Regions from separate parts of the Rhizobium oryzihabitans genome, predicted to be linked through region 1. Evidence: predicted binding sites of a transcription regulator. Region 1 holds the regulator's gene; each other region holds the start of a gene.
What was found. The regulator PhoB, encoded in region 1, activates phosphate uptake and scavenging genes when phosphate is short. The targets are predictions, from matches to a motif close to TGTCATNNANCTGTCAT.
Positions count from the first base shown of each region.

Region 1 (9,803 bases):
GTGCCTATGGCATGGCAGCGATTTCCTTCGGCCTCCTGTTCCTCTTCCTGCTGCTCTGGTCGGTCGTCTCCAAGGGCTACACCGCCTTCCAGCAGACGATGATCACCGTTCCGGTCGAGTTTTCCGAACTGATCATCGATCCGAAGAATGAGCGGGCCGCAAATCCTGCCAAGCTGATGACGGCCAATTATCCCGTCCTCGCTCGCGATGCGGTCGCCAAGGTTCTTGGCGTTGCGCCGACGGACCGTGCCGGTCTTCGCGCCGTCAACACCATGATCTCGGACAGCGTTCGGACACAGCTACGCGATATCGTCGTTGCCGATCCGGCCATTATCGGCACCACGCGCACCGTCACGCTTCTGGCGTCTGGTGATGTCGACAGTGCCTTCAAGGGCCAGGTGGACATGACGGTGGATGAAGCCAACCGCCGTATCTCGAACCAGCAGCTCGGCTGGATGAACCAGCTCGCCGAAAGCGGGCAGCTCGGCAAGCATTTCAATACTGGCATCTTCGTCAACGGCAATTCGAGCCGTCCGGAAGCGGCGGGTGTCGGCGTGGCGCTGATCGGCTCCTTTTACATGATGCTGATCGTGCTTGTGCTGTCGCTGCCGATCGGCGTTGCAGCCTCCATCTATCTTGAGGAATTTGCCCCGAAGAACCGCCTGACGGATCTCATCGAGGTGAACATCAACAATCTGGCGGCTGTTCCTTCGATCGTTTACGGTCTGCTCGGCCTTTCCGTTTTCATCAACTTCATGGGCTTTCCGCGCTCCGCCTCTCTGGTCGGTGGCCTTGTCCTGACGCTGATGACGCTGCCGACGATCATCATCGCGACCCGTGCCGCATTGAAGGCCGTGCCGCCGTCGATCCGCGCTGCCGCACTCGGTCTGGGCGCATCCAAGATGCAGACGATCTTCCACCACGTCCTGCCGCTCGCCATGCCTGGCATTCTGACCGGCACCATCATCGGCCTCGCCCACGCACTGGGCGAAACGGCGCCGCTGCTTCTGATCGGCATGGTGGCATTCGTTGCGAATTATCCGACAACGCCGATGGATCCGTCCACGGCTCTGCCGGTGCAAATTTACATGTGGGCGAACGAAGCCGAACGCGCCTTTGTCGAGAGGACATCTGGCGCTATCATCATCCTGCTTCTGTTCCTCATCGTCATGAATGTTGGCGCAATCCTGTTGCGTCGCCGCTTTGAGCGGCGCTGGTAGAGGGAGCTAGAGCAATGAACATGTTGTCGGAAGCAGCAGTTGAAAAGGCGCTGGACAAGAAAATGAATGAAGTCTCATACAAGATGATCGGCAAGGACGTTTCGGTTTATTACGGCGAAAAGCGCGCGCTTTACGACGTGAACCTCAACGTCCGTGAAAACACGGTGACTGCGCTTATCGGCCCGTCCGGTTGCGGTAAATCCACTTTCCTGCGCACCTTGAACCGCATGAACGACACGATCGACGGTTGCCGGGTCACCGGCAAGATCACGCTCGACACGGACGATATCTACGATCAGGCGATCGACGTCGTCGAATTGCGCGCCCGCGTCGGCATGGTGTTCCAGAAGCCTAACCCGTTTCCCAAGACCATCTATGAAAACATCGCCTACGGCCCGCGCATCCATGGTCTCGCCCGCAACAAGGCGGATATGGACCAGATCGTCGAGCAGAGCCTGCAGAAGGCGGGTCTCTGGAACGAGGTGAAGGATCGCCTGCTGGAGTCCGGCACGGGTCTCTCCGGTGGCCAGCAGCAGCGTCTGTGCATCGCGCGCGCGGTTGCCGTCAGCCCGGAAGTCATCCTGATGGACGAACCCTGCTCGGCGCTCGATCCGATCGCGACCGCAAAGGTCGAGGAACTGATCCACGAACTGCGCACCAACTACACGATCGTCATCGTCACGCACTCCATGCAGCAGGCGGCGCGTGTTTCGCAGCGTACGGCCATGTTCCATCTTGGTCATCTTGTCGAAGAAAATGAAACGGACAAGATGTTCACCAATCCGGATGACCAGCGCACGCAGGATTACATCATGGGCCGCTTCGGCTGATCCCCGGCCGGCGCTTTCTCGAAACCGAACAAGACTGGTGCCTCTGCCGTGCCCGCTTCCGGGTACGCGCATGCAGGCCAAGCCGGAGGACTAGACCGTGACACAGACAACGACCCATTCGCATATCCTGTCCGCCTATGACGACGAATTGAAGTTTCTGACGCGCCGCATCGCCGAAATGGGCGGTCTTGCCGAGCAGATGTGCGGCGACGCCGTGCGTGCGCTCGTCAATTCCGATGCCGCACTCGCGCAGAAGGTCATTTCCGACGATACAATTCTCGACCATGCCGAACGCGAAATCGGCGACAAGGCCATCGTCACCATCGCCAGACGCCAGCCTGTGGCGGCCGACCTTCGCGAGATCATCGGCACCCTGCGCATCGCCGCCGATCTCGAGCGCGTCGGCGATCTGGGCAAGAACACCGCAAAGCGCGTCATTGCGGTTGCCGGAACCGGCGTGCCGCGCAAGCTCGCGCGCGGCATCGAACATCTGTCGGAGCTGGCGCTGGTGCAGCTCAAGGAAGTCCTCGACGTCTATTCCACCCGTTCCGCCGAGAAGGCCAATGCCATTCGCGAGCGCGACGAGGAAATCGACGCCATGTACACGTCGCTCTTCCGGGAGCTTCTGACCTACATGATGGAAGATCCGCGCAACATCACCACCTGCACGCATCTTCTGTTCTGCGCCAAGAACATCGAGCGCATCGGCGACCATGCCACGAATATTGCCGAGACGATCTATTACATGACCACCGGCAGCCAGCCGGAGGGCGAGCGTCCGAAGGACGACAGTTCCAACACCCTCGGTTCGGTGACCGAGTAACAGACAAGCAGAAGCTTGCGGAGTTCAATATATGGTGCCCAAGATTGCAGTTGTGGAAGACGAGGAAGCGCTGAGCGTCCTGCTTCGTTACAATCTCGAGGCTGAGGGATACGACGTCGACACGATACCCCGTGGCGACGAGGCGGAAATCAGGCTGCAGGAGCGTATTCCGGATCTTCTCATCCTGGATTGGATGCTGCCCGGCGTGTCCGGTATCGAACTCTGCAGGCGATTGAGAATGCGGCCGGAAACCGAACGCCTGCCCATCATCATGCTGACGGCGCGCGGAGAGGAAAGCGAGCGGGTTCGCGGTCTTGCCACCGGTGCCGATGATTATGTCGTCAAGCCGTTTTCGACGCCGGAACTCATGGCCCGCGTCAAGGCCATGCTGCGCCGGGCCCGGCCCGAGGTTCTGTCATCGGTGCTGAAATGCGGCGATATCGAACTCGATCGCGAAACCCATCGCGTTCACCGCAAAAGCCGCGAAGTTCGCCTCGGCCCGACGGAATTCCGCTTGCTGGAGTTCCTGATGACATCGCCGGGCCGGGTGTTTTCCCGCTCGCAATTGCTGGATGGCGTCTGGGGTCACGATATCTATGTCGATGAGCGCACTGTCGATGTGCATGTCGGCCGTCTGCGCAAGGCTCTGAATTTTTCGCACATGCAGGATGTTATCCGCACTGTGCGTGGCGCCGGATATTCGATGGAAGCCTGAGCGAAGCGGAGCCGATAGTTTCGCTGGCAACATGGTGCCGCAAAAAAGCAGGCCCGAAATCGGAAACGGTTTCGGGCTTTTTCTATATCAACATCCACAAAACTCAATGCCATTCTCCGTTTTCACGGAGGATCGGCAGCCAGTTGAAACCAGGATCGAAGGGTGACGCCCAATCGCGAGGGAGTGGCAAGGGTTCGGCGCGCTGTCATCAAGCTGACCGCGGAGCCGGCCTGTTTTTCGTCATAAAAAAAACGGGCCCGAAGGCCCGTAATTTTGAGTGTTGAAATGCGTGCCGCAACACTCAAGCCTTGCGGCGCTCGCTCACCGGCTGGTAGGCGAGTTTCGCATGGAACTTGCAATAGGGCGAAGATTCCAGCGCTTCACAACCGCAGAAATGGAAGTCGTCCTTCAGCGGATCGCCAACCGGCCACTTGCAGGTGCGCTCGGTCAGTTCCGTCAGCGTCAGGCGACGGGAAATCGGCGTGACAACGTTTTTGGAAGGAACGTAATCGAGAACCTGTGCGGTCTCGATGTCGATCTCCTCGTGCAGCGCCGTTGCCGCGTTCGAACGGGTGAGAACCCGCGCCGGGGCTGCGTTGGCGCGGCCTGCGAAAGTCGTCGTGCGCGGAGCAGGTGCAGCGGTGCGCTTGGGCGCGGAACGTGCCGAAGTGACCGGACCGCCAGCCTTGACGCGCCCCGGCAGGTTGAGACGATGGACCTTGCCGATTACGGCATTGCGGCTGACACCGCCCAGCTGCGCTGCTATCTGGCTGGCGCTAAGCCCTTCGGACCACAATTTCTTGAGTTTTTCGACTCGCTCGTCTGTCCAGTTCATGCCGCTTCTCCGCTTGTCGCGTGTATTTTCGGCAGAATCCCTCTCCGTCTCGCGGGCGTGCCGCAAGCGTGGTTTCCGCCGGATTTTTGGTGACTAGTTCCGCCGCAATGCAGTCTAGTAATTAGCGATTAACCTAGTGCCACGCAGAGTCCGTGGCAAGAGTCGGGGAATCATCTGGAATCGATTTTCCGGTTTTCCCCAACTTGCTGGCGAGTTGAGTCTGAAAGGCAACACCTTGGGGCTCACCGGCCGCCACCTACTAGGGCTTGAGAAGCCCGGGAAACGCGGACTTTTGTTGACATCGGCAAACGAAGTGACAATAGTGCCCCTGCCGCCGCGAGGCGGCATTTTTGATTTTCAGGCGAGGGATAACCCTTGAAGCCTATTGACAACCGTTGACAGCGCATCTGCGCAAGGAGTGATACAGCCATGGCCGAAGCCGCCGCGCCATTGTTTGATACGTTTTCCAGAGCCCCCTGCGCTTTGAGCGCGGTGAGGGCGTCTGGCTGTTCACGGAAAGCGGCGAACGATATCTCGATTTTGCGGCCGGTGTCGCCGTCAACTCGCTGGGCCATGCCCATCCGCACCTTGTGGATGCGATCAAGACGCAGGCCGAGAAGGTCTGGCACGTCTCGAACCTCTACGAAGTGCCGGGACAGGAAAAACTCGCCAGGCGCCTGACGGAAGCGACTTTCGCAGACAAGGTGTTCTTCACCAATTCCGGCGCGGAAGCACTGGAATGTGCAATCAAGACCGCGCGCCGTTATCACTATTCGAAAGGCCATCCGGAAAAGTTCCGTATCGTCACCTTCGAAGGCGCCTTCCATGGCCGTACGCTTGCGACGATCGCCGCCGGCGGCCAGCAGAAATATCTCGAAGGTTTCGGTCCCAAGGTCGAAGGTTTCGATCAGGTGCCGTTCGGCGATGTCGATGCCCTGAAGGCAGCCATCACGGCCGAGACGGCCGCACTTCTGATCGAGCCGATCCAGGGCGAGGGCGGTATCCGCGCGCCCAGCAAGGAATTCCTGCAACTCCTGCGTAGCCTGTGCGACGAGCACGGCCTGCTCCTGATTTTCGATGAGGTCCAGACGGGCGTCGGCCGCACGGGCAAGCTCTTTGCCTATGAGCAGACCGGTGTTGCGCCCGATATCATGGCAGTCGCCAAGGGTATTGGCGGCGGTTTCCCGCTTGGCGCATGCCTTGCAACGGCGGATGCCGCTTCCGGCATGACGGCGGGCGTACACGGCACCACCTATGGCGGCAATCCGCTGGCCATGGCGGTCGGCAATGCCGTGCTCGATGTTGTTCTCGCCGACGGTTTTCTCGAAAAGGTCCGTGATGTCGCGTTGGTTTTCCGCCAGGGCCTCGCCTCGCTCAAGGATCGTTATCCTGACGTGATCGAGGAAATTCGTGGCGAAGGCCTGCTTCTGGGCATCAAGGCGAAGGTCCCTTCGGGCGATCTGCTGCAGGCCATGCGCGCCGAACATCTGCTTGGCGTGCCTGCGGGCGACAATGTCATCCGCCTTCTGCCGCCGCTCGTCACCACGGCGGAAGAGGCCCGCGAGGGTCTTGCGCGTGTCGATGCGGCCGCCGCCTCCCTGACAGCGAAACAGGCGAAAATCGCCTGAGTAAATCAAGGGCGGGCCTCTGTTCAGGGGCTCGCAAGCATGGGACATATCAGCATGGTTTCACCAAAACATTTTCTGGACCTCTCGGCCGTCGGGTCGGAGGACTTGCGGACAATTCTTGATGATGCGCGCACGCGCAAGATTGCCACCAAAACCGGCACGGCGGCAAAGCCGCTCGCCGGCAAGATGCTGGCGATGATCTTCGAAAAGCCGTCCACCCGCACCCGCGTCTCCTTCGATGTCGGCATGCGCCAGCTCGGCGGCGAGACCCTTTTCCTGTCGGGCACGGAAATGCAGCTCGGCCGCGCCGAAACGATTGGCGATACGGCCAAGGTGCTGTCGCGTTATGTCGACGCCATCATGATCCGCACGACAGATCATTCGCGCCTGCTCGAGCTTGCCGAACACGCCACCGTGCCGGTCATCAATGGTCTGACGGACGACACCCATCCCTGCCAGATCATGGCGGATATATTGACGTTCGAGGAACATCGCGGCCCGGTCAAGGGCAAGACCATTGCCTGGACGGGCGACGGCAACAATGTGCTGCATTCCTTCGTGGAGGGCTCCGCCCGTTTTGGCTATCGCATGGCGATGGCGGTGCCGATGGGGTCCGAACCGCATGACAAGTTCCTGAACTGGGCGCGCAACAATGGCGGCGAGATCGCGCTGTACCACGATGCCGATAAGGCAGTGGCGGGAGCGGATTGCGTCGTTACCGATACCTGGGTGTCAATGAACCAGGAGCACAAGGCGCGCGGCCACAATATTTTCCAGCCCTATCAGGTCAATGAAGCCCTGATGGCGAAGGCTGATAAAGACGCGCTGTTCATGCATTGCCTGCCGGCACATCGTGGCGAGGAAGTGACTGATGGCGTGATCGACGGGCCGCAGTCGGTCGTCTTCGATGAGGCGGAAAACCGCCTGCATGCGCAGAAGTCCATCATTGCCTGGTGCATGGGCGTCATCTGACGGCTCTTGCCCTTCCTGCCAAACGGTGAGGAAGGGTGCTTGAACTTGGCTCGGCACATTACCATCTGTGGGACTTCGAAAAGGCTCGTCGGTTTTGCTGGCGGGCCACAATCACGATTTGCACGATTTTTCCCGGAGGCGGTTTCGCTTCCCGAATCTCTGTGCGACAAGCGGAAAAAGCACATTCAGAAAGCCGGACTTTTGGACGGTTGCGGCGCAACGGCTGCGCCAAGGAGTTATGATATGGCAGATGTAACAGTTGAACTGGACGATCTCGATTTGGCTGGCGACGACAAGGTCGTGCCCTTTCAGGTCGAAGGTCTGGATGTGCGCGGCCGCGCCGTGCAGGTTGGGCCGCTGTTGAATGCCATTCTCGAAAGGCACGACTATCCTGCGGTGGTCGCCCGCCTTCTCGCGGAAGCCACCGTTCTGACGGCGCTGATCGGCACCTCGCTTAAATTTTCCGGCAAGCTCACCGTTCAGACCAAGGGTGACGGCCCGGTTGACCTTCTGGTGGCGGATTTCACCGCCCCTGAAAGCATGCGTGCCTATGCCCGTTTCGATGAGGAGCGGCTGGCGGAGGCGATTGCGGCGGGAGCGACCTCTCCGGAACAGTTACTGGGCACCGGCATTCTGGCCTTCACCATCGATCAGGGCGCGGGAATGCAGCCCTATCAGGGCATCGTGCCGCTGGACGGCTCGTCGCTGGAAGAAATCGCTGGGGTTTATTTCCGTCAATCGGAACAGCTTCCCACCCGCGTGCGCCTTGGCGTCGCCGAATTCTTCGACCGTGACGGCGAAGGAAAGCCGCGCCACGGCTGGCGTGCCGGCGGCGTGATTGCGCAATTTCTGCCGCAGGCGCCTGAGCGTCTTCGCATGCGTGATCTTCACGGAGGCGACGGTGATGAGGGCAATTACGACGTGGCTGAGGATGATGCCTGGACCGAGGCGGTCACGCTGTTGAACACGGTGGATACCGACGAGCTGACCGATCCGCAGGTGCCGGTGGAGCGTCTGCTCTACAGGCTTTTCCACGAAAGTGGCGTGCGCATCTACGATCCGCAGGCGATTTTTGACCGCTGCAGCTGCTCGCGCGAAAAGATCAAGGGCGTGCTCTCCGGTTTCACCGCCGAGGAGATCAAGGCAAGCGAAGAAGACGGCGCAATTGCCGTGACCTGCGAGTTCTGCTCCACGACCTATCGCTATGATGTCAGCGAGTTTGAAAACGTCTGACGAGGAGGGCCGTACCTTCGCACACCGTCATCCCGGCCTTGAGCCGGGATCCAGCGCGATCAAGTCTTTGATCGCATAAGACTCTTTCACGGCGCAGACGCGCCGTGGCTGGATGCCGGATCTAGTCCGGCATGACGGAAGAGAGATTTTTTACCTTGCCGACGACACTCTCAGCTGCGCTTTTAACGCGCGGCTCTCGCGTTCCTGCGATTTCATCAGTTCAAGACCCGCATCAGGCCGGGTGAATCCAGTGAGAAGGCGGGTATGGTGACATTGAACACCTCGCCTTTGTCCGTTTCCATTTCATAATGGCCAAACATCAGGCCGGACGGCGTATCCAGCGGACATCCTGACGAATATTCGTAGCTGTCGCCGGGGTTCAGATGCGGCTGCTCGCCGACGACGCCGGGGCCGTAGACTTCATCCACCTGTCCGTTCTGATCGGTGATGTGCCAGTAGCGGTTGACGAGTGTTACCGGAATATCTGAGTTGTTCGAGATCACGACTTTATAGCCCCAGACGTAACGGTCGTCATCCGGGTCGGATTGTTCCTCGAGATAATACGGATCGACCGTAACCTCGATATCCCTTGTCAGAGCACGATACATACGCGCCACACCTCGATATTATGCCTGCCGCCGATATCCTACACTATAGGTTCTGGCTATCGTCAAGAAAATGAACGACTTGACGGGCAGGCGGCATCTTCTGTTGCGCTGTTTTCTACCGTTAGGGATAACGGTAAAGGTAAATATTGGTTGCCTGATGCCGGGCTTCACCCTTGCGGCGGGAGCCTTTCGGACGCCATGGCCGGACATTGAAGACGGGCCATGGCGATGTGCAGACTGAATTTTTAAGCCGAAACGGCTGCCAGACCCTTCGCCAGATCCTCCAGCAGATCGTCCGTATCCTCAATGCCGCAGGAAAGACGCAAGGTGCCGCCGGAAATGCCGAGTTCGGCGCGCGCCTCATCGGTCAGGTTCTTGTGCGTCGTGGTGCCGGGGTGCGTAATGAGGCTCTTGGCATCGCCGAGATTGTTGGAGATCTTCACGATTTCCAGCGCGTTCTGCAGCGCGAATGCCGCATCCTTGCCACCCTTCAGTTCGAAAGCCACGAGCGTCGAGCCGCCGGACATCTGCCGCGCGATGATGTCGGCCTGCGGGTGATCGGCGCGGCCGGGATAGATGACCTTGGCAACCTTGCCGCTATCGGCGAGGAAATCGGCGATTTTGCCGGCATTGGCCGTCTGCTGCTTGACGCGCAGCGGCAGGGTCTCGATGCCCTTCAGCAGCGTCCAGGCATTGAACGGCGACATGGCCGGGCCGGTATGGCGGAAGTAATCCTGCAGCTCTTCCTCGATCCACTTCTTGTCGGAAAGGATCACGCCGCCAAGGCAACGGCCCTGACCGTCAATATGCTTCGTTGCCGAATAAACAACGATGTGGGCGCCGAGTTCGAGCGGCTTCTGGAAGAGCGGCGTTGCAAACACATTGTCCACCACCACTTTCGCGCCGATCTGGTTGGCAAGCTTCGCCACGCCGGCAATG
Region 1 covers NZ_CP048632.1:1,759,991-1,769,793, reverse strand. The annotation lists gene pstA (phosphate ABC transporter permease PstA) at 1-1,220, shown strand, start outside; gene pstB (phosphate ABC transporter ATP-binding protein PstB) at 1,235-2,050, shown strand; gene phoU (phosphate signaling complex protein PhoU) at 2,148-2,873, shown strand; gene phoB (phosphate regulon transcriptional regulator PhoB) at 2,905-3,588, shown strand; gene G3A56_RS09350 (GcrA family cell cycle regulator) at 3,890-4,423, opposite strand; partial or broken gene G3A56_RS09345 (acetylornithine transaminase) at 4,853-6,051, shown strand; gene argF (ornithine carbamoyltransferase) at 6,106-7,023, shown strand; gene G3A56_RS09335 (Hsp33 family molecular chaperone) at 7,267-8,256, shown strand; gene apaG (Co2+/Mg2+ efflux protein ApaG) at 8,472-8,864, opposite strand; gene G3A56_RS09325 (O-succinylhomoserine sulfhydrylase) at 9,110-9,803, opposite strand, start outside.

Region 2 (9,803 bases), 920 kb from region 1:
GCCATACATGTCCCAGGCTTCGCGCTCGAACCACTCGGCACCCATGTAAACGGAGGTCGAAGACGGCACGCCCTCGTCTTCCGCTACCTGCAGCTTGATGCGGACGCGCAGGTTCTGGCGCGGCGACAGCAGGTGATAGACGACATCGAAACGCTTTTCGCGCTGCGGCCAGTCAACGCCGCATATGTCGATGATGTTGACAAAACCGCACTGCACATCGTCACGCAGGAAGGTCAAAAGCGCGATCACACTTTCAGGCGTCGTGTTCAGCGTCAGTTCGCCATAGGCGATATCAGCCGACACCACGAGGGAACCGCGCGCTTCCTTAACGTAAGCAGCAAGATCGTTGAGAGCTTCGCTCATTCTTAATCCGTCCTTTGCCCTTAGCGCTCGATCGTACCGGTACGACGAATCTTCTTCTGCAGCAGAAGCACGCCATAAAGCAGCGCCTCCGCCGTGGGGGGACAGCCCGGAACGTAGATATCCACCGGCACGACGCGGTCGCAGCCGCGCACGACAGCGTAGGAATAGTGATAATAACCGCCGCCATTGGCGCAGGAGCCCATGGAGATGACGTAACGCGGCTCAGGCATCTGGTCATAGACCTTGCGCAGAGCCGGCGCCATCTTGTTGGTCAGCGTGCCGGCGACGATCATCACGTCCGACTGGCGCGGTGAGGCGCGCGGGGCGACACCGAAGCGCTCCATGTCATAACGCGGACCGGACGCCTGCATCAGGCCTTCGACGGCGCAGCAGGCGAGACCGAACTGCATCCACATCAGGGAGCCGGTGCGCGCCCAGGTGATCAGCTCGTCGGTCGAGGTGACGAGGAAGCCCTTGTCGGCCAGCTCGTCATTGATTTCCGTGAAGTAGGCATCGTTGCTGCCAACCGGCTTGCCGGTCGAGGGATCGATGATCCCCTTCGGCTGCGGCGCAACGAGCGTGCTGTTGTTCTGGCTCATGCCCATTCCAGCGCTCCCTTCTTCCACTCATAGATAAAGCCGATGGTGAGGACGAGAAGGAACACCATCATCGACCAGAAACCGAACCAGCCCATCTCACCAAAAGACACCGCCCAGGGGAAGAGGAAGGCGACTTCCAGATCGAAGATGATGAAGAGGATCGACACCAGATAAAAACGGATATCGAACTTCATGCGGGCGTCATCGAAGGCATTGAAACCGCACTCGAAAGCGGAGAGCTTTTCCGGGTCCGGCGCCTTGTAGGCGACAGCGAAAGGCGCAATGAGAAGCGCCAGGCCAATGACAAGAGCGATACCGATAAAGATTGCGATCGGAATATAGGAACTGAGGAGTTCAGTCATGGTCTCTTCCCTGTCCGGCCGGGTGCCGGACCTGCCTTTGGACCGAAAAGTCTCAAGGCGCACAAATATGTTGCAACGCCAAAGTGGTTAGCGCAGCCGCGCTCTCTCTGCAAGAGTTTAGGCACCATTTCAAGACACCTGCCGCATTGATTGGCAACAATATTGCCGGAATTGACGCAAATTTGGGCCACAATTCCGACCTAAGCCCCTCAAATACAATAATAATCGATTGAACGACGCAACCGCAAAAAAGTCACACGAATTTTACGGCAAAATGGCAACGAAGTGACGATCTGCGCCAATCGAAACTTGAGTATAAATGGCAGGAAAAATCGCGCTTGCGAGCGCGGGAATCATGGTCCGAAATGGCCAATAACGAGCCGCACAAACAGCGCGTCAATTCAGCTTTCAAAGGAGACATTTCAGGAAGAGAAATGGCGCGAGTGACGGGGCTCGAACCCGCGACCTCCGGCGTGACAGGCCGGCACTCTAACCGACTGAGCTACACCCGCGCTCCACAGACATTCATCTGCGTTTTTCCGAGGAACAGGATGGCGCGAGTGACGGGGCTCGAACCCGCGACCTCCGGCGTGACAGGCCGGCACTCTAACCAACTGAGCTACACCCGCTTATCCTGACGGACAGGACCTTGTCCCGCCGTACGAACCAGCCTCGGCTGTTCGTTGAGCGGCTAACTACGGCGTTCGTGCGGGGGTGTCAAGCAGGTTTCACGACAAAAGAATAAGCTTTTTCATTTTGATCGGGAAAAACCTGATGGCCATTGATAGGCGTTCCGGCAAACGCCCTGTTTTGCGGGCTTTTCCCAACGAAAACAAAAATCTTGTCCACAGCCGCGGGCGTCCGCAGGAAGATCCCCGTGCGTCGTTCGCGCTGGCTGCGGCTTCTGTTTTTGCCAAAAAGCCCGCAGTTCCAGCCTTTTGGCCGTCAGCCACGCATATACGAAAATACGACCCGGAAAAAAAACAAAAAAACTTCATAAAAGCCCTTGCGGTTTTTTTCCGATCCGAATACATCACGGCCACCGACGCGGCGGACATGATCCGCAGGACGCGAAGGGCGATTAGCTCAGTTGGTAGAGCGCCTCGTTTACACCGAGGATGTCGGGAGTTCGAGTCTCTCATCGCCCACCATTTTCCAAACTCTCCAAATTCCCAGGCAGTTAGACCGGACATTGTTCGGAACACGTTTTTCTTTGCCGCGAATTTCCGGCATTGAGAATCATCCCCTGCCCGCTGCAATCTGGCCTATTGCGGCCGGATTGACGTTCTGGGCGTCGGAATCGCTTTTTTCGATTTCCACCTAATCCAAATCGGCACGGATGTTTCATATTCCGACAATGGATTCTGATCTGTGTGCCACCCTGCAACATACGGGAAAATAAGCAGATTCAGACTTTTTAAAGGGATTTCAGGCAATGTTTTCGAGCCGTTTCATGATGAGCGGCAGAAATAATGGATGAAACCATGGTCGACGCGTTTGTAACACTCGCGCTTATTGCGCTGCCTGTTTATATTTTTTTCCGCTGGGTCCAGCAGGATTCGGAAAAAGACAATACTCCCAAAAGCAAGAATTCCATGGGGCGGTGATCCTTTGCGATCGGTTCGCGGCTTTTGCCTGGCGTCCCCCCCCCCCGGACAATCCCCCGATGACCGATAGCAAAGTGGCAATGCCGGTTTGACGGCCTGCATTGCGAAACATCGCGCCAGACAGGCACCTCCGTACAAGGGTTGCCTCTGCCGCATAAAAAAGCCGGGCTCATGCCCGGCTTTTCTCATTTTCGATGTCATTTGGAAGGATCAGTTGATCGCCTTCAGATCGACAGTGAAGAACAGCGTTTCACCGGAAGAATCGTCGACGCCGTCATTGTCGGTGACGGCATAGGCCGTTCCCGCCTTGTCGAAGGTGAAGCCTTCCAGCTTGTCGACGACATAACCATTGGTCTGGGCCTTGAGGTCGGGCAGGAAGTCATGCGCTTCCTGCTTGGCCACCAGCGGCAGCTCCCCGCCGATCTTGCCCGGCTTCAGGTCGGCGATCGCAACGCGGTAGAGCTTCTTGATCTTTGCCTTCTCGCCGATCTGGTTATCGCGCTCGACGATATACACATGCTCGCCCTGGGCGGTGATTTCGGAAAGGCCAACCCAGCCTGCCTCGGTCTTGTCGAGCGGGTAACGCACGGCGCCCCATTCCTTGGACTTCGGATTGTAGGAGACGAGCTTGACGAAGCCCTTCTCGTCCGTTCCCCATTCGCGCTGCACGGCCATCCACAGCGTGGTGTCGTCGCCCTTGCCGATCATGGTCACGCCTTCGAAACCGAAGCGGGTGTCACCGGCCAGCAGTTCCTTCGGCAGAGCGATTTCAGCCTTGATCTCGCCCTTGGCGTTGACGTTGTAAAGCGCATGCGGGACGAGCTTGGCGCTATCGCCTTCCGAAGCGAGCCAGAAGCCGCCCTTGCCATCGAGCGTGATGCCTTCGATGTCGAGTTTCTGGGCCGCGATACCGTCACGCTTAATGCGCAGGACGCTGGTGATGGTGGCAGGCTTCTTCGTCGCATCGATGGTGTAGATCGACGGCTGGTTGCCATAGACCGAGTCGGACACGGCATAGAGAATGCCGGGCTTCTCGGCATCGCCGACCAGACCGGAAAGAGCACCCCAGCCGATCGGGGCGCCGTCGACGGTGGCGGAGACGAGCTGCGGATAGGCAGCCGTGCCTTCAGCGCGCTCATAGATCATGACGTGCGAACGGGCACCGCCATCCTCAACCAGATCGACCTCGTTCGCGGTCACGAAAAGATTGCGCGACGGGATGGCGACAGCGCCTTCCGGCGAAATGCCAGACGGCAAAAGCTGCGTCAGTTCCGGCTCTTTTCCGGTGTCCTTGTAGACCGCGACGATGGAGCCACGCTCGGAAAGGACGAAGAAATACTTCTGATCGCCGAATGTCGCCGCTTCCAGGCCTTCCGGCTCGATGCCCTTGGCCTTGGAGCGCTTTTCCGGATAGTGGCCGATAGCCGCGACCGCATGTTCGAGCGAGGAGCCGGCTTCATAGAGGAGCTTGCCGGTCTTGTCGAAGATGGTGAAGCCGCGCGAACCGCCCTGCCAGTCACCTTCGTTGGCGATGACGATGCGGTCATTGTCGAGCCACTTCACGGCGTCGGGCTCGCGCTTGCGGCCTTCCTGCTTGTCAGTGAACTTCAGCTGGCCGTCGGACTTCGTATCGATGCCTTCCAGATCGACCTTGCCGGCGGAGAAATGCGTCTTCACCGTGCCGGTCTTGCCGTCGATGATGACGATATGGTTGTTTTCCTGCAGCGTGAGCGCGATCTCGCCATTTGCGTTGATCGACACGAATTCCGGCTCCGGATCTTCCGGGGCAATTTCAGCAAGGCCGGTCAGTTCGATCTTCTTCAGCGTCGCACAGTCGGCAACACCGTTTTTCAGGCCAACGGTGACCAGATAACCGGCAGGCATCTGCGGCAGGGCGCCTTCGTTCACCTCTTCGTCGCGCTCGTTTTCGATCGCGATAGCGGCAAAGGTCTTGTCGGGGGAAACGGCAACCGAATCGGGCTGACCGCCGAGATCACAGCTTGCTTCAATCTTCTTGGTGGCGATATCGACCGTGACCAGCTTGCCGGAGGGCTTGGCGCGGTTTTCCGACGTGTTGACGCCGGCCAGAACCTTGACGCCTGCAGCAGCAACCGAAGTCGGTTCGCCTTCAAGCAGCAAAGCGCCGCCGGCCTTGGGAGCCTTGGCGTCCGTGATGTCGATGAAGCCGATGCCGCCAAGCGGGCTGTCCGAATAGATCAGCGTCTTGCCGTCTTCGCTGGCAGTGACGATCTCAGCGGATGTGACGGACTTGGCGTCCTTGTCCGCGGGAAGGTTCTTCGCCACCGGAAACGATGCGATGCGGTTGAATACCGGCTCGGCCACAGCCGGAAAGGCTGCGGATGTGAGCAGAGCAGCGGTCAAAGCCATGTGAGAAAATCGGAACGCCATTGTAATCCCCCTTGGGTCCAGAAACACCCCATGGCTTCTGCGTCAAAGACATGACAGTGGCATGACATTTCATGTTGGAATCAAAAAGCCCGACCATAAAGGCCGGGCTTTCTTGTTTATGCGCACATTCCGCGTATCGGAACGCCGTGTGACCGGATGGGGGCTACACAGGCGCGCTCCCCTACTTTCAATTATCATCCTGCCGGTTGAAAAACTGGGCTGTCCGAAAAGAGCTTTTCGAAGAGCCGCCCGGTTTTCGGGCCGGCCTGATGGCGTCAGGGCGTCAAAACATGTTTCCTCGTGAACCTGAAAAGCCGCACGTCCGCCGCCGGGCGTTACGGCTTTCCGGAAACCTTACGAGTTGACAGCGTCCTTCAGGCCCTTGCCTGCGGAAAACTTCGGCACGTTGCGAGCCGGGATATCGACTTCAGCACCCGTGGAAGGGTTACGGCCCTTGGAGGCTTCACGGCGGCTAACGGAGAAGCTGCCGAAGCCAGCGAGACGGATGTCGCCACCGCTCTTCAGTTCGTTCTGTACGGTTTCGAATACGGCATCAACAGCGGAAGCAGCATCTGCCTTCGTGAGACCAGCCTTTTCGGCAACAGCAGAGACGAGCTCGTTCTTGTTCATGTTTCCACCCCTTTCAATGGTTTGAAACGACTCGGAATTAAGCCGGCGCAGAATACGTTTACATCCACGCGCAGCAACCCAAAAGCGCTGGAATCGCCTGAAAAACAAGGGGTCTGCGATTTTTTTCACAAAAAAGGCCGACATTTCTGCCGGCCTTCCACATATTCGTGCCAAATTGGCATCACTTGCGCGGGCCGAAGCGCCGCCTGTGCCTTCCGGCACCTAACGCATTGATTCTATGCATCACCTTTTGCGAAAACCGATTCCGGCCTCCGCGTCGATGCCTTGATCAATGCGCGATCGTCTGACCGCCTTCGTCGACACCCTCAACGGTGGCGATGACAGGCGTTTCGATGCTGCCGTCCCACTCGATGGGCTCCGGCTTGCGAAGCAGCGCGTGTTCGATGACCTCGCCCATGCGCGAAACCGGGATGATTTCCATCTCGTTCTTCACATTGTCCGGAATCTCCGCCAGATCCTTGGCGTTCTCTTCCGGGATCAGCACCTTCTTGATGCCGCCACGAAGTGCTGCAAGCAGCTTTTCCTTCAGGCCGCCAATAGGCAGCACGCGACCACGCAGGGTGATCTCGCCCGTCATCGCCACATCCTTGGAGACCGGAATGCCGGTCATGATGGAGACGATGGCGGTTGCCATGGCAACACCGGCGGACGGTCCGTCCTTCGGGGTTGCCCCTTCCGGAACGTGGACGTGGATGTCGCTCTTGTCGAAACGCGGCGGCTCGATGCCGAAATCCACGGCGCGCGAACGGACATAGGATGCCGCTGCCGAAATGGATTCCTTCATCACTTCCTTGAGGTTGCCGGTCACCGTCATGCGGCCCTTGCCCGGCATCATCACGCCTTCGATGGTGAGCAGCTCACCGCCGACTTCCGTCCAGGCAAGACCGGTGACGACACCGACCTGATCCTCGCGCTCGGCCTCGCCGTGGCGGAACCGCGGAACGCCCAGATAATCCGGAACGTTGGCTGCGGTGACTTCCACGGACTTGACCTTGCCCTTGATGATCTCGGTCACGGCCTTTCGTGCAAGCTTCATCAGCTCGCGCTCGAAGCTGCGCACGCCCGCCTCGCGGGTGTATTGCTGGATCACGATCATCAGAGCGTCATCGCTGACCGAGAACTCTTCCGGACGCAGGGCATGTTCCTTGATCGCCTTCGGCAACAGGTGACGCTTGGCGATTTCGCGCTTTTCGTCTTCCGTGTAACCGGCGATGCGGATCACTTCCATACGGTCCATCAGGGGACCCGGAATGTTCAGCGTGTTGGCCGTGGTCACGAACATCACGTCGGACAGGTCGTATTCCACTTCAAGGTAGTGGTCCATGAAGGTGGAGTTCTGTTCCGGATCGAGAACTTCCAGCAGGGCAGACGACGGGTCGCCACGGAAATCCATGCCCATCTTGTCGATTTCGTCGAGCAGGAAGAGCGGGTTCGCCTTCTTGGCCTTCTTCATCGACTGGACGATCTTGCCCGGCATGGAGCCGATATAGGTACGGCGGTGACCGCGGATTTCCGCCTCGTCACGAACGCCACCCAGCGCCATGCGCACGTATTCGCGGCCGGTCGCCTTGGCGATCGACTTGGCGAGCGAGGTCTTGCCGACGCCCGGAGGGCCGACGAGGCACAGGATGGGGCCACGGATCTTGGTGGCGCGCGCCTGCACTGCCAGATACTCGACGATACGCTCCTTGACCTTGTCCAGACCGAAATGATCCTGATCGAGGATGGTCTCGGCGGCGTTGAGGTCGGTCTTGATCTTCGACTTCTTGCCCCATGGCAGACCCAGCAGCCAGTCCAGATAGTTGCGCACGACAGTCGCTTCCGCAGACATCGGGCTCATCTGGCGAAGCTTCTTCATTTCCGCCTCGGCCTTGTCCTTGGCCTCCTTGGAAAGCTTGGTCTTGGCGATGCGCTCTTCCAGTTCGGCCATCTCGTCCCGGCCATCTTCGCCGTCGCCGAGTTCCTTCTGGATCGCCTTCATCTGTTCGTTCAGATAATATTCGCGCTGCGTCTTCTCCATCTGGCGCTTGACGCGCGAGCGGATACGCTTCTCGACCTGAAGCACGGAAATTTCGCCTTCCATGAAGCCGAGCGCCTTTTCAAGCCGCTGCTTCACGCTGACGGTTTCCAGCATTTCCTGCTTTTCGGTGATCTTGATCGACAGGTGCGAAGCGACCGTATCGGCCAGCTTCGAATAATCGTCGATCTGACCGGCAGCGCCGACAACCTCGGGCGAGATCTTCTTGTTGAGCTTCACATAGCTCTCGAATTCCGAAACGACCGAACGCGACAGGGCCTCGATCTCGACGGGATCTTCGGCAGGCTCCTGCAACGGCGTCGCAGACGCCTCGTAGAAATCCTCGCGGCCGGTATATTCATCGATCTGGGCGCGGCCCTTGCCTTCCACCAGAACCTTGACAGTGCCATCGGGCAGCTTCAGGAGCTGGAGAACATTGGCAACCGTGCCGACCTTGTGGATGGCGTCCGGGGTTGGATCGTCATCGCTGGCGTTGATCTGGGTGACAAGCATGATCTGCTTGTCCGAACCCATGACTTCCTCGAGCGCGCGAATGGATTTTTCCCGCCCGACGAACAGGGGAACGATCATATGCGGGAAAACGACAATGTCGCGCAGGGGAAGTACCGGATAGGTACCGCCAGATGCCGCAGACGTGATGTTCGTCATATCATTTCCTTTCCATGGTCCCTTTCGGGACACTTTGCAGGACGTCTTGGGGCGTCCGGCATATTCATTTCTCGAGACTGAAAGTGGAGTTTCGAAACACCGATTTCAAGTCACCGGAAGAGACGGCCCCGCGCAGCGGCAAGACCGTAAAATTCAACAAAACCCAGCGCCGGCCATTACTCCCGACATTTCCGGTTATCCTTGAAGGCCAGGAACCGGGTCGCCGACGGTAATTCACATTTCCGTCATATCGCGCTGCAAATCAGTTGTAAGACTTTATCAGCAAAGCGCAATCCGCTCCAAACGCAAAATCGGGCTCAGCCAAGTTAGGCGCAAGTTTCACACCCTGGCCCAACAGAAAAGGCCCGCACGGGTGCGGGCCTTCCAATTCATACCAGACCGGATCAGCCTATCAGGCGGAAACGTTGGTCTTTTCTTCCTGACGATCCGCATAGATGTAGAGCGGACGAGCGACGCCGCTGACGACATCGTTGGAGATCACAACCTCGCGCACGCCTTCCAGCGTCGGCAGTTCGAACATGGTATCCAGAAGGATCTTCTCCATGATCGAGCGCAGGCCACGGGCACCGGTCTTGCGGGTGATTGCCTTACGGGCGATCTCGCGCAGCGCGTCCTCGTGGAAGGTCAATTCCACATCTTCCATCTCGAACAGGCGCTGATACTGCTTGACCAGCGCGTTCTTCGGTTCCGACAGGATCTGGATCAGCGCATCCTCGTCGAGATCCTCCAGCGTCGCCAGAACCGGCAGACGGCCGATGAATTCCGGGATGAGGCCGAACTTCACCAGATCTTCCGGCTCCAGTTCGCGCAGCACTTCGCCGACGCGACGATCGTCTTCCGCCTTGACAGTGGCACCGAAGCCGATCGAGGTCTTTTCACCCCTGGCCGAGATGATCTTGTCGAGCCCGGCAAAGGCGCCGCCGCAGATGAACAGGATGTTGGTCGTATCCACCTGCAGGAATTCCTGCTGCGGATGCTTGCGGCCGCCCTGCGGCGGCACGGAAGCGACCGTGCCTTCCATGATCTTCAGAAGCGCCTGCTGGACGCCCTCGCCCGACACGTCACGCGTGATGGAGGGATTGTCCGACTTGCGGGAAATCTTGTC
Region 2 covers NZ_CP048632.1:836,345-846,147, forward strand. The annotation lists gene G3A56_RS04545 (NADH-quinone oxidoreductase subunit C) at 1-363, opposite strand, end outside; gene G3A56_RS04550 (NuoB/complex I 20 kDa subunit family protein) at 384-968, opposite strand; gene G3A56_RS04555 (NADH-quinone oxidoreductase subunit A) at 959-1,324, opposite strand; tRNA gene G3A56_RS04560 (tRNA-Asp) at 1,760-1,836, opposite strand; tRNA gene G3A56_RS04565 (tRNA-Asp) at 1,877-1,953, opposite strand; gene G3A56_RS04570 (hypothetical protein) at 2,053-2,358, opposite strand; tRNA gene G3A56_RS04575 (tRNA-Val) at 2,400-2,475, shown strand; gene G3A56_RS29290 (hypothetical protein) at 2,797-2,931, shown strand; gene G3A56_RS04580 (esterase-like activity of phytase family protein) at 3,142-5,340, opposite strand; gene hupB (DNA-binding protein HupB) at 5,695-5,970, opposite strand; gene lon (endopeptidase La) at 6,260-8,677, opposite strand; gene clpX (ATP-dependent Clp protease ATP-binding subunit ClpX) at 9,090-9,803, opposite strand, start outside.
Region 2: the regulator PhoB is predicted to act here: its motif matches at 5,391-5,407, upstream of G3A56_RS04580 (esterase-like activity of phytase family protein).

Region 3 (9,803 bases), 270 kb from region 1:
GCATTTCATCTACCAGCTGATCATCACCCTCAATATCGCACTGGTTTCGACGATCATCGGCACTAGCTTTGCCTTCGTGCTCTGCTTCTTCGCCTCCACCAATCTTGTCGGTTCAGGCGTTGTGCGCTGGATCGTGCGTCGGGTGATGGAAGTGCTGCGCGCCTTTCCCGAAATCGTCGTCGCCGGCTTGCTCACGGCCATTCTCTCGATCGGGCCGATTGCGGCGATCATCGCGATTTCCATTCATACGATCGGGGCTCTCGGCAAACTGTTCTTCGAAGTGGTGGAGAATGCTGACATGAAGCCGGATGAAGGCCTTCGCGCATCCGGCGCAAACTGGCTGGAGCGGGTGCGCTTCGCCATCGTGCCGCAGGTTCTGCCCAATTTCGTTTCCTACGCGCTGCTGCGCGCCGAAATCAACGTGCGCGCCTCGACCATCATCGGCGCCGTCGGCGGCGGCGGTATCGGCGAGGTCTTCCGGCTCTCGATCGGTAACGACCATGCCTCCAAGACCTATGCCATCATCATCCTGCTGCTGATCACAATCATTGCCGTCGACCAGTTTTCAAGCTGGCTGCGCCGCAGGCTGATCGGCCATCAATCCTTTGAATTCGGACGGGGAGCGGCCTGATGTCGTCCAGCTTCATTCTCAACACCGCCGACCGCGAGAGGCTGACGGCCGCGCATCCTGCCATTTTCAATCGCGGTTTCATGCAGCGATACGGCCTGCTGACGGGCATTGCCGCCGTCCTCGTCTATCTTACTGCCTGCTTCTTCTTCTTCAATGTCGGGCCGACCTTCATGCAGGGCCGGTGGGATCGCGCTTCGAGCTATATTCAGGACTGGTATTCCTGGCGCGCGCAGCCCCGTCTGCGTTTTGAAGACGGCAAGGTCGATCCGCAATGGTCGAGCCGTGGACAGTACCCCACCGATGCAAAGATCGACTGGTTGCAGCCGCTGCCAGATGGCGGCTACAGCGTCATTTATGCGGGTACGGAAAATCGCCTCGATGTGACCCCGACCCGGGTGGACGTCTATGTCGACGGCAAGAACTATCCCGTCATCATCAATGGCGACGCCGCTCGTGCGCCTGAGGGTCTTCCGGAAGAAATCCGGCAGGACGGCAACAAGGTTCTCGTGCATTACGGTTTCGCCGGTCAGGCGGAAATCCGCACCAGCCAGGTCTATGTCCAGCGGCGATTCCTCGGATGGGCCAACTTCCTGTTTGATACCAAGTCGGAATTCTGGGGCAAGGGTTACGGCGAACTGGCCGCTCTGGCATTGTGGGGGGAGAGGCTCGATCCGGAGCGCTCCAATATCGGCAATATGGCCGATGATTTCCTCGACAACAGCGTCTGGCAGCATGCCGATATTTTCTCCAAGCTGATGCAGACGCTGGTCATGGCCTTTGTGGGCACGCTGTTCGGTACGCTCGTTGCCCTGCCGCTCGCCTTCATCGCTGCACGCAATATCACCGCCAACAAGGCAGCCAACTGGGGCATGAAGCGACTGTTCGACTTCCTGCGCTCGATCGACATGCTGATCTGGGCACTGTTCTTCACCCGCAGCTTCGGCCCCGGGCCGATCCCCGGCATTGCCGCGATCTTTTTCACCGATACCGGTGCGCTCGGCAAGGTTTATGCCGAGGCTCTGGAGAATGTGGACGACAAGCAGCGCGAAGGCGTCAAGTCGGTCGGCGCGTCTCCGATTGCGGTCAATCGTTTCGGCGTGTTGCCGCAGGTCCTGCCGGTCTTCATTTCCCAGTCGCTTTATTTCTGGGAAAGCAACACCCGCTCCGCCACTATCATCGGTGCGGTCGGCGCCGGCGGTATCGGCCTAAAACTCCTGGAGGCGATGGGCACCAATGCCGACTGGGACAAGGTTGCCTATATGGTCCTGCTCATCCTGTTCGTCGTCTTCCTGTTCGACCACATCTCGAACTCGCTGCGCTCGCGCCTGATCGGAAAAACCCAACATTAAGTCAAAAAACCGGGGGTGGCTTTGACCCAAAAGCCGCTCCCGGTTCGCTGTTCTGCTCGGGGCGCAGGCGTAAAACCGGATTTACTGCGAAGCCTGCCGCCGACATCCAATGTGCCAGCATCCGTTTTCGGCACATTCCAGACGAGGGCAGCATTTCACCGCGCTTTTTTCCACGGGCATCATCATTCTGTCACGGAAAGCCATTACCTCGCACTCCTGACCTTGCGGGAAGCGGGCGAGTCACGCCAAATAGCGTTTCATCCCTGGTTTCCCTTGACACTGAAGAGTGCTTGCCGTGCGCTACGCCATCTATTTTTCTCCGGCTAAAGATCATCCGCTAACCGAAGCGGCGTCGCGCTGGCTCGGGCGCAATGCATTTTCCGGCACGCAGCATGATGACCACGACGGCTATGCTGAAATGACCGCGGAACCTCGCCGTTACGGTTTTCATGCGACCCTGAAGGCACCCTTCGAGCTTGCCGAAAAATACAGCGAAGCAGAGCTTGTCGCAGCCGTCGAAGACTTTGCCGCCAGCCAGTCCGCCTTCGAGATTCCGCGTATCGTCGTCGGCGCGCTTGGTCCGTTTTTCGCGCTCGTCCCGGATCGCACCTATCAGCCGCTGCAGGATTTTGCCGCCGAGATCGTCGATCATTTCGATCGGTTCCGCGCGCCTTTATCCGAGACCGATATTGCCCGACGCCGGCCGCAGAACCTGACGGAAAGCCAGCGGCAAAATCTGTCGCTTTGGGGTTATCCGCATGTCATGGATGATTTCCGCTTTCATATGACGCTGACGGGCCGCATCGACGAAAGTGACGCGCCCGCCATGCAGGACGTGCTTTCGGCGCGGTTTTTCGAGTTCGTCGACAAGCCTCTGACCATTTCCGGCCTCGCATTGTTCATTGAAGAAACGCGCGGCGCACCCTTTACCGTTCATCGCTGGCACCCGCTTGGCCAGCAGCCAAAGAAAGATGCCGACCCATGACCGAGCACGCCCTTTCCAATGCCCGCATCGTTTTAGAAGACGATATTATTCTGGGATCCGTTCTGATCCGTGACGGCAAGATCGCCGATATCAGCGAAGGCGCTTCAAAGACCGGAGAGGATCTCGAAGGCGATTTTCTCATTCCCGGTCTCGTAGAGCTGCACACCGACCATCTGGAGCAGCATTATTCGCCGCGCCCGGGCGTACTCTGGGACAAGATCGCGGCCATCCAGGCCCATGACGCGCAGGTCGCATCCTCAGGCATTACCACTGTTTTCGACTGCCTGCGTCTCGGCTCCGACGAAGATGGCGGCTTCAAGAAGGGCGAAATGCGGGAAATGGCAGATGCCATCGAAGCTGCGGCCGATCAGAACCGTCTGCGGGCAGACCACATGCTGCATCTGCGCTGTGAAGTGGCCTCATCAGATGTTCTGGAGCATTTCGAAGACTTCGAAACCGATCCCCGCGTGCGGCTGATTTCGATGATGGATCACTCCCCGGGGCAGCGTCAGTTCCAGTCGATGGATCAGTATATCTTCTATTATCAGAAGAAGCGCGGACTGAGCGACGAGGCCTTCGCGGAGTTCGTCAGACGGCGGCAAACCGCGTCGGCCGAGTTTTCCGCCAAGCACCGGGATTATCTTGCCGCTCGCTGCGCCGAGCGTGGCATCACCGTTGCAAGCCATGACGACGCGACCGAAGCGCATGTGGGCGAAGCGATCGGACATGGTGTGAAGCTGGCGGAGTTTCCGACCAGCGTCGAAGCCGCAAAAGCCTCGCACAGCGCCGGCATGAGCGTGTTGATGGGCGCGCCGAACATCGTCCGCGGCAAGTCCCACTCCGGCAATATCGCCGCCCGCGATCTTGCCGAGCTGGGTGTGCTGGACGTTCTTTCTTCCGACTACGTGCCGTTCAGCCTGCTTTACGCGCCGTTCCTGCTCGCCGACCAGGTGGAGGCCATCACCCTGCCGGAAGCACTGCGCATGGTCAGCGCCACGCCGGCACGAACGGTGGGTCTTCTTGATCGCGGTCGCATCGCAGCGGGATTGCGAGCCGACCTCGTCAGGGTTCACCGCGAAGATGGCGTGCCCGTTGCGCGTGCCGTCTGGCGTCAGGGCAAACGTGTCGCATGACGAATGGCGGGCGGGATAATTCGGGTGAGAGCGTATCACCCGGAACCATGATCGTGATTGTCGGCCCGAGCGGGGCCGGCAAGGATACGCTTATGGAGTACGCGGCAACGCAATTGTCCGGACGACCGGGCTTCCACTTCACCCGCCGGGTCATCACCCGCAGCGGTGATGCTGGGGCGAAAATCATGATGCCGTCTCCATGGCCGAGTTCAACCGGCTGCAGGACGAGGGTGCTTTCGCTGTCTCCTGGCAGGCGCACGGGCTGAAATATGGTATCCCTGCCGCAGTCCACCGCCATCTCGATGCGGGAGACGTGGTCATCGCCAACGGTTCCCGCTCGGCCCTGCCCCATTTCGGCACCGCCTTTTCGCGTCTCAAGGTCGTGAATATCGTTGCGCGGCCGGAGGTGCTGGCACGGCGGCTGGAGCAGCGTGGGCGGGAAAGCCGGGAGGATATCCTCCGGCGGCTGGAGCGTAGCTCGCTTGCGGTGACCGGAGATTTCGACGTGACGACGGTAGATAATAGCGGCGCCATCGAGGATGCGGGCCAAACCATCATGCAGGTGCTGGAACAGAGCGCCTGCCTCGGCCGCGTCTAAAATCCCCCAGCCGGACCGCTCGACAAAAGGTCTTGCAAGGCTTACCATCAGGCGACAATTTCCAAACATGGTACGCCAAGGCGAGGGATGCCCGACAAGAGGCTCAGCGACGAGATAACTGTGGTAGCCGGTCTGGCCGCCGGCGTCGGCAATTATGCGAGGTCGCGGGGCATCGATATCGCCCCCATCTGCAAGGCTCTCGACATCGATCCCGCCACATTTGACAGCCTGACGGAGCGGATCAGCCTCGACAGATTATGCCGCCTGCTCGAAACCTGCGCGCTGATTTCCGGGGACGATACCTTCGGCCTGCAATGCGCTTCCACCTTTCCAGCCGGCGCTTCCGGCGCATTCGGATATGGCCTGATCAGCGCGCCGACGGTGCGGGCTTTCCTGCGGTTTCTTCAGGATCACGTTTATTACGCGACCAATAACAGCAATTTCACCATGGTGGCTGATGATGCGCAGGTGACGCTTTCATGGTCCTTTGCACCGGTGATCGCCAAACGCGATCAATATGTGGATCTATCGCTCGCGGTTCTGATTCAGCGCCTTCGCGATATCCTCGGGGAACGGATCAACCAGATCGAGATAGGTCTGGAGCGACAGAAACCGCATAATATTCAGCTATTTAAGGAAAGAATGAGCAAGCGCGTCAGTTTTTCCCAGCCCATCCATACCATGCGTCTGCCGGCATCGCTTCTCGATGTGGTCAATCCGAATGCGGATGAGCGGCTGTTTGAATTGATGAATTTGCAGTGCCGGATGCTGCGACCGGAAACATCGGCGGATGCGACACATTTCATCGATCAGGTGAAACGCTACATGCAGGTACGGCTCTCGGATGCGGAACTTTCGCTCAGTGAAATCGCCCCCTATTTCAACCTCTCGGAACGCAGTTTTCAACGACGGCTTGCCGAGCTTGGAACCAATCTCAACGAGATAAAGGACGCCATTCGCAAGAATGCCGGCTTCAAGCTACTGGTGGAGAGCGATCTCCCCGTCTCCGACATCAGTTACAGGCTCGGCTATTCGACACCGGGGGCGTTTTCGCGCTCCGTTTCCCGCTGGTTCGGGGCAACGCCCACCGATATTCGCAGGAAACATGCGCATCATTCCGCCGGATAAGGCGCATTTCCGGCATCAATATTTCGCAATTACAAAATAAATTTGTAAAATATATCAGCGCCAATGCATTTCTGTGTCAAAACATAACAATAAAGACGCAGAACTTGGCGCGAGATGTTATTCTCCTGATACGGGATATCGCCTAATAGAGCGCCGCGTGTCCCTTCGGGTATGACGACAAACATTCCAAAGCTTTGAATTTTCGCATCGTTCTCTACAGAAACCAATTCCGGTTCCTGCAGACGATGATGCAGCAATTCTTCCATTGCCGAGGATGACGTCCATGTAGGGGCCGGCTGGCTGCGAAAGCGGCCGTTTATTGCAGAATTCCTGATGCCTGACGAAACCTCTTGGCCGAGATTGGCGTTCCTGCTCACAAGCAAACGCAGCGGTTTGCGAGCCGGTTTAAGGGATCAAAATTTATAATGGACCCTGATCGCGCTCCGGGAAGGTCGATCTCTTTTGAGGCTAAAAGAACATGTCTTCGAAAATGCCGCATGAACATCGCCAAACCCGTGAAATCGTCCTTTCGGATCGTGAACGGCACTATCTGGGGCTGGTGGCGCGGGGCAAACACCCCTCGCATGTCGCCTTGATGACCGGCGCGGATGAAGCCGATGTGAAGGATACGCTGGAGCGGGTGCGCCACAGGCTGGGTGCCGCCAATCTGCTGAATGCCGTCAGCATCGCCCTGCTGCGCGGTCTGATTGAACAGGATGTCTGATCGTCACCCGTAACAATTCGTTCTCCCGGGCAGCTTCGAATGCAAAACCAAGAAAGGCTTTTGCTGACGCTGCTCCAGAAGCTTACGCGAAATCGTCCCCTTCCCGTAAGCCAAAACCGAATGAGCGGCTTTCTGCGTCAGGATCCTTCCCTTTCGATGGAAGGATGGCGGACCAAAAGCGGGTCGGAAATGATTTTCGATCTGCATCGGCGCAGGTTTAAAGCAGCCATGAACGGTTTGCCCGGCGGATCATCCGATCCGCCGGGTTTTTATTTTTCAATTCGTCAAAGCGACTGAATTTCGGCGAGAATATCGCTCTCGACGACAATGCCGCTTTCCAGCGCCTGCCGGCGGATACCCTGGCTGCGTCGGCCGGGCAAACGTACATTCTCCTGCTTCTCTATCTCGCCGGCGATGAGCGCCAGCCGCTCGACAAAGCCGGCGCCGCCCGACGACACCGGGTCTATGGCGATGATCGTGTGGCCCAGCGAGGGCGGAGCGCCCTTGTCATCCAGAAGGGAGGAGGCTTCAAATGCGAAGTTTCCGCCGGTCACTGCGGCTGCCATGATCTCCACCATCAGCGCAAGAGCTGCGCCCTTGGCTTCGCCCGCAGGCACCATCGTTCCCTCAATGGCTTCTTCGGGATCGGTCGTCGGCCGGCCGTTTCTATCGAGCGCCCAGTCACCCGGAATGGTTTCACCCTTCTGGCGTGCTGCCATGATCTTTCCACGCGCCACCTTGGACAGAGCCAGATCGATCACCAGCGGATCGGCACCGCCAACCGGGGTGGCGAATGCAATCGGATTGGTGCCATAGAGCGGTTTGCTGCCGCCCCAGGGCGCCATGGATGCCGGCGCATTGGCGAACATCAGCGCCACAAGACCCATGTCCGCAAGACGTTCGACGGTGAGCGCCATGACGCCGGCATGATGGGAGCGATGGATCGCAGCGAGCGCGATGCCCTGCTGCCGAACCATATCAGGCAGTTCCTGCAGGGCGCAGTCGATCGCCGGATAAGCGTAGCCGTGATTGGCATCGATCGACAGAACACCCGGCTTGACGCGCGTCACGACCGGCCGGGCATTGCCATTGACCTTTCCGACCCGCGCCTGGCGGACATAAACGGGGATGCGGCGAAAACCGTGGCCGCTCTGGCCTGCCGCCTCGGATGCGACGAGCGCTTTTGCCACGGAGCGGGCGTTTTGCGGCAGAACGCCGTTGCGTTCAAAGATAGAGGATACGAGATCCTCCGCCTCTGCGATTGAGAATTTCATTCCGGAATGCCTCTGCGTGTTAAGTCGACAAGACCTACACCATCGAAAACATTCGCGAAATGCAATTCAGACCCAAACAGATATCTTCTCGAGAAGATCGGCCAAGCATGCACACTCTCGTCAGGAATGCGGCATTTAAGGCCGGAGCTTATTCCAGCAAAACTGTGATGTGGTTTTGCTGGAATCGATCTAGCGGATGCTGATCGGCAAGGTGATTGTCTTGTTTGCGTCCGGCGGCGGCGCGGGCACCGGTGATGCGCTCTGAATCCAGGCCGCGATCTGCTGGTCGATCGAGGAATCACCCGTGGACTGCACCACACTGACCCCGCTGATGGCGCCTGCATCGTTAACCCGGAACCTGACGGTCGCTGTCATCGCGTCGCTGCGAAGCGAACGGGGTTTACGCCGCTGGATATGCGAGCGAACCTTCGATCCCCATTTTGCAGGCGAGGCGGAAGACGACGAGAAGAAACCGGCATTGTTGCGCGATGCCGCGGTCCGATCGGACTGCTGTGTCTCGGCCTTCGCCGTTTCGCGCAGTTCCGATGCCTGCTGCGGTTTGGGGCGCTGGCGCTCGACCTTCTTCTTGTCTTCCGGTTCTTTCTTTTCCACCTTCTTTTCGACCGGCGGCGGCGGTGGCCGGATGACGGGCAAGGGAACCTCGACATTTTCGAGTTCCGCCATCATCTGTTCCTGCACGGGATCGATCGGCTCCACCGGTTCAGGAATTTCCTGCGGTTCGACGATCTCCTCGACCGGAGGTTCCGGCGGCTGCACGGGTTCCGGCGGCGGCGTTTCCACAACCGGCTCAGGTGGCGGCGGCTCCTCCGGGGTGACTTCCTCCACCGGCTGGCTGTTGTCGCTCTTTACCTCTTCGGCGTCTTCAACATCCTGCGCCGGCGTGGTTTCCTCGGTGTTCACCGCTTCCGGTATCGCCGCCATTTCGATCATGATCGCGGCAGGCGGCGGCCCGCCGGCATCCAGCTCCTCGGGCTCCTGCATCAGGTAATAGGCAAACCCGGCATGAACGCCCAGCATGAGCAGCGCCGCGGCGGACCACAGCGTCACTTCCCCAGACGGGAATGTCGGGACTGCGGGTAGCCGTTTTCAGTCATGGCGCCGTTCCCGGCGCTGCAGGCTGGCTTACGGGTTGGCCAAGGGCTGTACCGAACCTGCGGGCTGCGATGTCGCAGCCGCATTTTCCAGACCCACCAGGGCGATCTTCAGATATCCGGCGTCCCTGAGCAGGTTCATGATTTCCATGAAGTGGCCATAGTCGACGGCCTTGTCTGCGCGCAGGAAGATACGCGTATCCTTCTTGCCGCCCGTCTGCCTGTCGATCGAGGCTGCAAGTGCCTCCCGGGAAACCGTATCATTGCCGAGATTGAGAGACAGATCGTCCTTCACCGTCAGATAAAGCGGCTCTTCCGGACGCTCCGCCGGCTTGGCCGTGGATGCGGGAAGATCGACATTCACATCCACCGTCGCCAATGGCGCGGCGACCATGAAGATGATCAGCAAAACCAGCATCACGTCGATAAAAGGTGTGACGTTGATCTCGTGGTTTTCGGAGAGATCGTCTCCGCTATTTTCGCGAATACCGCCAGCCATGACCGATCACCGTCCGACGAGTGACACTGCGGGCTTGCTGGTGCTGCCCGGCGGAATGCGGCGGAAATCGAGATCGCGGCTGACGAGGCGTTCCACGCCTGCAGCTGCGTCCGCCAGCAGATGGCGGTAGCCGGTAATGGAGCGGGCAAAGACGTTGTAGATCACCACCGCCGGAATAGCGGCAACGAGACCGATGGCGGTGGCAAGCAGCGCTTCGGCAATGCCGGGAGCCACGACGGCGAGGTTGGTGGTCTGCGATTCCGAAATGCTGATAAAGGAGTTCATGATGCCCCAGACGGTACCAAACAGGCCGACGAAGGGAGCGGTGGAACCGATGGTCGCCAGAACACCCGTTCCGCGCGACATGCGG
Region 3 covers NZ_CP048632.1:2,034,117-2,043,919, forward strand. The annotation lists gene phnE (phosphonate ABC transporter, permease protein PhnE) at 1-631, shown strand, start outside; gene phnE (phosphonate ABC transporter, permease protein PhnE) at 631-1,980, shown strand; gene G3A56_RS10655 (DUF1045 domain-containing protein) at 2,276-2,965, shown strand; gene G3A56_RS10660 (alpha-D-ribose 1-methylphosphonate 5-triphosphate diphosphatase) at 2,962-4,098, shown strand; partial or broken gene phnN (phosphonate metabolism protein/1,5-bisphosphokinase (PRPP-forming) PhnN) at 4,095-4,696, shown strand; gene G3A56_RS10670 (AraC family transcriptional regulator) at 4,784-5,824, shown strand; gene G3A56_RS10675 (helix-turn-helix domain-containing protein) at 6,303-6,548, shown strand; gene G3A56_RS10680 (hypothetical protein) at 6,588-6,845, shown strand; gene G3A56_RS10685 (Ldh family oxidoreductase) at 6,833-7,822, opposite strand; partial or broken gene G3A56_RS10690 (TonB family protein) at 8,012-8,937, opposite strand; partial or broken gene exbD (TonB system transport protein ExbD) at 8,934-9,433, opposite strand; gene exbB (tonB-system energizer ExbB) at 9,440-9,803, opposite strand, start outside.
Region 3: the regulator PhoB is predicted to act here: its motif matches at 2,158-2,174, upstream of G3A56_RS10655 (DUF1045 domain-containing protein).